One region of the Rhizobium sp. 0TCS1.26 genome, then DNA from elsewhere that is predicted to be linked to it. Evidence: riboswitches for the same ligand, from Rfam matches in the RefSeq annotation. Region 1 holds a riboswitch; the other holds the start of a gene.
The links. Region 1 has a riboswitch for thiamine pyrophosphate ahead of AAIH46_RS16565 (ABC transporter permease). Riboswitches for the same ligand answer to the same signal wherever they lie in the genome.
Positions count from the first base shown of each region.

Region 2: another riboswitch for thiamine pyrophosphate. It lies ahead of thiB (thiamine ABC transporter substrate binding subunit); the one in region 1 lies ahead of AAIH46_RS16565 (ABC transporter permease).

Region 1 is NZ_JBCIYV010000003.1:540,649-544,052, forward strand. Features, by position in the region: gene AAIH46_RS16560 (metallophosphoesterase family protein) at 1-888, opposite strand, end outside; TPP riboswitch at 1,024-1,126, shown strand; gene AAIH46_RS16565 (ABC transporter permease) at 1,266-2,060, shown strand; gene AAIH46_RS16570 (ABC transporter substrate-binding protein) at 2,057-3,001, shown strand; gene AAIH46_RS16575 (hydroxyethylthiazole kinase) at 2,998-3,404, shown strand, end outside.
Region 2 is NZ_JBCIYV010000004.1:291,848-295,251, forward strand. Features, by position in the region: gene AAIH46_RS19195 (ABC-F family ATP-binding cassette domain-containing protein) at 1-1,272, shown strand, start outside; gene AAIH46_RS19200 (response regulator) at 1,411-1,875, shown strand; TPP riboswitch at 1,924-2,024, shown strand; gene thiB (thiamine ABC transporter substrate binding subunit) at 2,090-3,079, shown strand; gene thiP (thiamine/thiamine pyrophosphate ABC transporter permease) at 3,084-3,404, shown strand, end outside.

The DNA of each region.
Region 1 (3,404 bases):
ACGACCAACCAGCCGCAGACGCACGACGAGGTGGTCGGAGCGGGTCCGCTGCCGTTCCTGCTCCAGTGCCGTACCGATGAGCTCGACGACGCTGCGCCACTCCTGGGCGCCGGTGATGTCGACCGTCAGCCGGGCGAACTGCGCAAGGCTCGTCAGCCGTTCCTCGACCCGCACCGAACCGTCGTCGCCAATGGTCACCAGCGACACGGTCTTCTCGCCGGCTTCGTTGATGTCGCGGCCCTGCGGCATGCCGGGCATGATCACGGTCCGCTCGCCGGCATGGTGGGTGCGCTGATGGATGTGGCCGAGCGCCCAGTAGGCAAACCCGGCGCCATGCAGGTCGGCAAGCGAGCAGGGCGCGTAGAGATCGTGACCGGAAGCGCCGGCAAGGCTCGTGTGCATGATGCCGATATTGACGGCGCCGGGGGTCGGCGGCCGGTACTTTGGCAGCAGGCTTTCCGGCGCATGCGGCTTGGAAAAGCTGAGGCCATGGATCGCGACATCGATGCCGCCGGTCGTCAGTTCGATCGCTTCCGCGCGACCGCCGAAAACCTTGACCGAAGGCGGCAGCACCAGCTCCTGGGTGATCCGCGACAACGCATCGTGGTTGCCACGGATCTTGAACACGGCGATGCCCGCCTCGTGCAGGCGCTGCATCTGGGTCGCGAGGAAGCGGGCGGTCTTCATCGAGGTCTGGTCGCCGTCATAAAGATCGCCTGCGATGATCAGCGCATCGACCTGTTCCTCGAGGCAGAGGTCGACGATCCTGATCAGCGCCCGACGCGTCGCGTCACCCACCAGATCGGCGAGTTCTGCATTGCGCAGCGACAGTGAGCGGAGCGGCGAATCGAGATGGATATCGGCGGTGTGGACGAACCTGAAGGGCATGCCGCTTTCTAGCCGGTCCAACCGGCGCGGGCAATGGCGACGAGATCTCGTGCACCGGTCTTCGGATCGCCGGGCGGCCGTGCTGATCCAGTCCTGGGCGCCGTTGACTTAAGGCCCGGTTTGTCGCTAGGGTCGCCGCATTCCGAGGGGAGCACCGAACGGTGCTGAGATGGCGTGGAGCCGGACCCTTGAACCTGATCCGGGTCATGCCGGCGTAGGAACGGAAAATGCGCATGCCACCGCGCCGCTTTCTCTTCTCCGCTTCACCTGGATCTCCGTGCTGTCAAGGTTTGGAGATCGCCATGCGTTGTTGTTCGGCTGCTTCTCGCAGCATCGTCGTCTTGCCCCGAACCTCGCTTAAGTCCGCCGGCTGAGCCATGCGTGCGTCCGAGGGGAGTTTTGCCCTGATCCTTCTTGCGGGTGTGTGGCAGGCAGTCGTGACGGTGCTTGCGCCGCCGCGATACCTGCTGCCGTCACCGCTTTCGGTCGCCGACGTGTTCGTTCGCCAGCCGGCTTTCCTGCTGCATCACGGCCTGATCACGGCTGGCGAAATCCTCGTTGGTCTTCTGGCCGGCAGCCTGCTCGGTGCTGCAACCGCCATTGCGGTGGCGGCAATGCCGCGATTGGGGCAGATCGTCTGGCCGCTGGTGCTGGTCGTCCAGGCGTTCCCGGTCTTCGTGCTGGCACCGGTGCTGGTGCTCTGGTTCGGTTTCGGCATCGCCTCCAAGGTGGCGATGACGGTGATCATCATCTTCTTCCCGGTTGCCTCGGCGCTCGCCGACGGCCTTCGACGGACCGATCCGGACATCCTCGATGCGGCAAGGCTGACACCGGCCAGCCACTGGCAGATCCTGCGCCATCTGCGCCTGCCACTGGCGCTTCCGTCGCTGGTCTCCGGTCTGCGGGTCGCGGCACCGCTCGCACCTTTGGGCGCCGTCGTCGGCGAATGGGTCGGCGCGGCCGGCGGCCTCGGCTTCATCATGGTGCAGGCCAATGCCCGCATGCAGGCCGACATGCTGTTTGCCGCCATGATCGTGCTGGCGCTGTTCACCGTCGCTCTGCGCCTTCTCGTCGACCGGCTGACGGCCGGCCTTGCTCCCTGGGCGCGCGAGACCCTCGACGCTCCTCTTTCCTTGCCTCTCTCACTGAAACCCAGAAGGTCATCCCGATGAAACGCCTGCTGCCCGCTCTCGCCACGGCGCTCCTGATCAGCCTTGCTCCGGCCGCCGCCCAGGCCGCCGACAAGCTGTCGGTGCTGCTCGAATGGTTCGTCAATCCTGACCATGCGCCGCTGGTCGTCGCCCAGGAAAAAGGCTTCTTCCGCGATCAGGGGCTGGAGGTCGAGCTCATCCCGCCTGCCGATCCGTCGGCCGTGGCGCGGCTCATCTCGACGAAGCAGGCGGATATCGGCATCCACTACCAGCCGAACCTCTACCTCGACCATGCGGCCGGCCTGCCGCTCGTCCGCTTCGGCACGCTGGTCGAGACGCCGCTCAACACCGTCACCGTGCTTGCCGACGGGCCGATCAAGAGCTTCAAGGACCTGAAGGGCAAGAAGATCGGCTTTTCGGTCTCGGGCTTCGAGGATGCGATGCTGAAGCGGATGTTGGCGGGCGAGGGCGTCGACGTGAAGGACGTCGAGCTCATCAACGTCAACTTCTCCCTGTCGCCCTCGCTGATCGGCGGCAAGGTGGATGCGACCGTCGGCGGCTTCCGCAACTTCGAGCTGACGCAGATGCGTCTGGAAGGTCACGAAGGCCGCGCCTTCTATCCGGAAGAACACGGCGTGCCGCTCTATGACGAGCTCATCTTCGTCACGCATAAGGATCTGGTGAAGGATGACCGCCTGCCGCGCTTCCTTGCAGCCGTCGAACAGGCCTCCGTCTACCTGACCAACCATCCGCAAGAAGCCTGGCAGATGTTCATCAAGGCTTACCCCAACCTCGATGACGCCCTGAACCGCCAGGCCTTCATCGACAGCCTGCCGCGTTTCGCCAAGCGGCCGGCAGCGCTCGATCGCGGCCGTTACGAACGCTTCGGCGCCTTCATGGCAGAAAGCGGGCTTGTTCCGGTCGCGCCGTCCGTCGACGATCTGGCGGTGGAACTGCGATGACGGCGCCGACATCCACACCATCGCCGGCAACGGCCGCCGAGCTGCTTGCCCGCGTGCGTCAGGCCAGGCCGCGGGTCCACTGCCTGATGAACACGGTGGTGCAAAAGTTCACCGCTGATGGCATCTCGGTCATCGGCGGCATTCCGTCGATGACCTCGTCCATGGAGGAGATCGCCGACTTCGTCGCCAGGGCCGACGCTCTGACGATCAACCTCGGCACGCTTGATGCGGAGCGGCGAAAGGTGATCCGGCTGGCCGTCGATGTCGCCAATGCCAAGGGCAAGCCGTGGATCCTCGATCCGGTCCACTGCGACTACTCGCCGACGAGGCTGGCCTTCGCCCGCGAGCTGATCGCGCTCGGGCCGACGGTCGTGCGCGGCAACCGTGCGGAAATGCAGCTGAT
Region 2 (3,404 bases), on a different contig from region 1:
GCCACCGTCTGGCTCGATCGCGGAACGGCGCGCCGGCTAGACCGCGGCTTCGGCTATTTCGAGGAATGGCGCGACAAGGTGCTGGAAGAGGAAGAGCTGGAGCAGCACAAGCTCGGCAAGCAGATCGAGCGCGAGGAGCACTGGCTGCGCTACGGCGTGACGGCCAGGCGCAAGCGCAACATGCGCCGGCTCGGCAACCTGCAGACGCTGCGCTCCAACTACCGAGGCCACCAGGGACCGCAGGGCACCATCCAGGCCTCGGCCTCGGAGGGCAAGGAAAGCGGCAAGCTGGTGATCGAGGCGGAGGCCATCACCAAGGCCTATGGCGACCGGCAGATCGTCGCGCCGTTCTCCATCCGCGTGCATCGCGGCGACCGGATCGGTCTCGTCGGCCCCAATGGCGCCGGCAAGACGACGCTGCTGAAGATGCTGACCGGTCAGCTGGAGCCCGACAGCGGCATCATCAAGCTCGGCACCAACCTCGAGATCGCAACGCTCGACCAGAAGCGCGAGGATCTCGATCTTAACGACACGCTGGCGCACTACCTGACCGACGGACGCGGCGAGAGCCTTCTGGTGAACGGCGAGCAGCGCCACGTGGCCGGCTACATGAAGGACTTCCTGTTCCAGCCGGAGCAGATGCGCACGCCGATCAAGAACCTGTCCGGCGGCGAGCGCGCCCGTCTGATGCTGGCGCGGATCATGGCCCGGCCGTCGAACCTGCTGATCCTCGACGAGCCGACGAACGACCTCGACATCGAAACGCTGGACCTGCTGCAGGAAATCGTCGCCGGCTTCAACGGCACCGTCATCCTCGTCAGCCACGACCGCGATTTCCTCGACCGCACCGTCACCTCGACCATTGCGCCGGCAAATCCCGAGGCGCCGGACGGCCGCTGGATCGAATATGCCGGCGGCTACACGGACATGATGGCGCAGCGCAAGGGCGCGCTCGACGAGAAGCGCCGGGTGGAGCGGGCGAAGGCAGATACCGCCAGCGCCGCGGCACCCGCGTCCGATACGCCGAAGTCGAAGGTGAAGCTCTCCTACAAGCAGAAATTCGCGCTCGAAAACCTTCCCAAGGAGATGGAGAAGGTGCAGGCAGATATTGATCAGCGCGAGGCGAAGATGGCCGATGCGAGCCTGTTCACCAAGGACCCGGCAGCCTTCAACCGCCTGGCCGCCGAGCTCGAAAAGCTGCGCGCAAAACTGACGGCGATGGAGGAAGAGTGGCTGGAACTGGAGATGCTGCGCGAGGAACTCGAAGGCTAACCTAACAGTTTGTTATACTTAACAAAGAGTTAGTGCTAATAAATCTGGCCCCGTGCCGGAACATTTCCCGAAATGGCACGTTCGGTCGACACTTGGTACAGAGATTGTTCAGGTGCGTGTTCAACAGAGGGATGTCCCATGTCGGCAAATGTAGTGCGTCGTCGGCTGGAAGATGCAGCCATGAAACAACGGGTCATGATCGTCGAGGACGAATTTCTCATCGCTCTCGACGTCGCCGACACAGTGGAAAGCATGGGGTTGACGGTAAGCGGCTTTGCCAGCGGCCGGATGCATGCCCTGTCGCTTGCTCCAAATGCGGATATTGCCCTCGTCGACGTCAACCTGTCTGACGGCCCGACCGGCCCGTCGATCGGCCGCGAGCTTGCCGAACGTTTCGGCGTGACGGTGATCTTCATGACCGCCAATCCGGAACAGCTCGAGGGGCACCCGAACGGCTCTCTCGGCGTCCTCACCAAGCCGGTCATGCCGCACTCGATCGAGGAGACGCTCGATTACGCCCTCGCCAATCGTCTGGGCGGCATCGCCGCAGTGCCGCGCGACCTGCAGATCTTCCGGCACGTCCACCACTTGCAAACGCACTGACACCCGAGGCGGCGCTTGCCAAGCGCCCGCCATCCGGCTACATCTCCGCCTGCTCTAACGGGGTGCCATATCCATGGCTGAGAGGCTTTTGCCAACCCGCGGAACCTGATCCGGTTAACACCGGCGGAGGGATTAGACGGCTCGATCTTCAGCGCCTATTCCCCGTTTTGAAAAGAACAAGGAGGCGCTGATGCGCGGATCCCAGATCATTGCCATGGCATTGCTTGCAGCTCTCGGCCTTACGGCTCCGGCCACTGCCGCCGAGAAGAAGACGCTGACCGTCTACACCTATGAAAGCTTCATCTCCGAGTGGGGTCCCGGCCCAAAGGTCAAGCAGGCCTTCGAGAAGACCTGCGACTGCACGGTCAACTTCGTCGGTGTCGCCGACGGCGTGGCGCTGCTGACCCGGCTTAAGCTCGAAGGCACCACCTCCACCGCCGACGTCGCGCTGGGGCTGGATACCAACCTCATTGCCGAAGCCAAGCAGACCGGCCTCTTCGAGGCGCACGGCATCGATACCTCTGCTGCGAAGGTTCCGGGCGGTTTTGTCGACGACGTCTTCGTGCCCTACGACTACGGTCACTTCGCCGTCGTCTACGACACAGAGACGATCAAGAACCCGCCGCGCAGCCTGAAGGACCTCGTCGAGGGCGACCCGAACCAGAAGATCGCCATCGAGGATCCGCGCACGTCGACGCCGGGTCTCGGCCTGCTTCTCTGGATCCGGTCCGTCTATGGCGACGAGGCGCCGGCCGCCTGGGCAAAACTGAAGAACCGCATCCTCACCGTGACGCCGGGCTGGTCGGAAGCCTACGGCCTGTTCACCAAGGGCGAGGCACCGATGGTATTCTCCTACGTCACCTCGCCGGCCTATCACATGGTCGAGGAAAACACAGATCGCTACCAGGCCGCCGCCTTCGACGAGGGGCACTACATCCAGGTCGAAGTCTCGGGGATCCTCAAATCCTCGAAGAACAAGGATCTTGCCCGGTCCTTCCTCGCCTTCACCCTGTCGCCGGACTTCCAGGCGATCATCCCGACCACCAACTGGATGATGCCGGCCGCTGCCACGGATGAAGCCCTGCCGGAAGCCTTCGGCAGGCTCGTGCAGCCGCAGAAGACGCTACTGATGAGCCCCGACGAGGTGGCCACCAACCGCCAGGCGTGGATCCGCGAATGGCTGTCCGCGATGAGCATGAAGTAGGCCGATGCTGACGGCGGGGGAGCGAGGCCGGGGACTTGCCGCAGGCGCGGCAAGCTTTGCCACGGTCGCGCTCTTCATCCTGGCGCCCAGCATCGCCCTGGTTTCCGCTTCGCCGGCAATGCCGGGGCGCGCCATCTTCGACAGCTACACGCTGAGCCTGCTGCGCTTTACCGTGCTGCAAGCGGTGCTCTCCACACTTCTCTCCGTTGGCCTGGCGATCCCCGTCGTGCTGGCGCTCGGCCGCCGGCCGGCGTTTCCCGGTCGCGTGTGGATCCTCCGGCTGATGGCCGTCCCCATGGGGCTGCCGGTGCTGATCGGGGCGCTC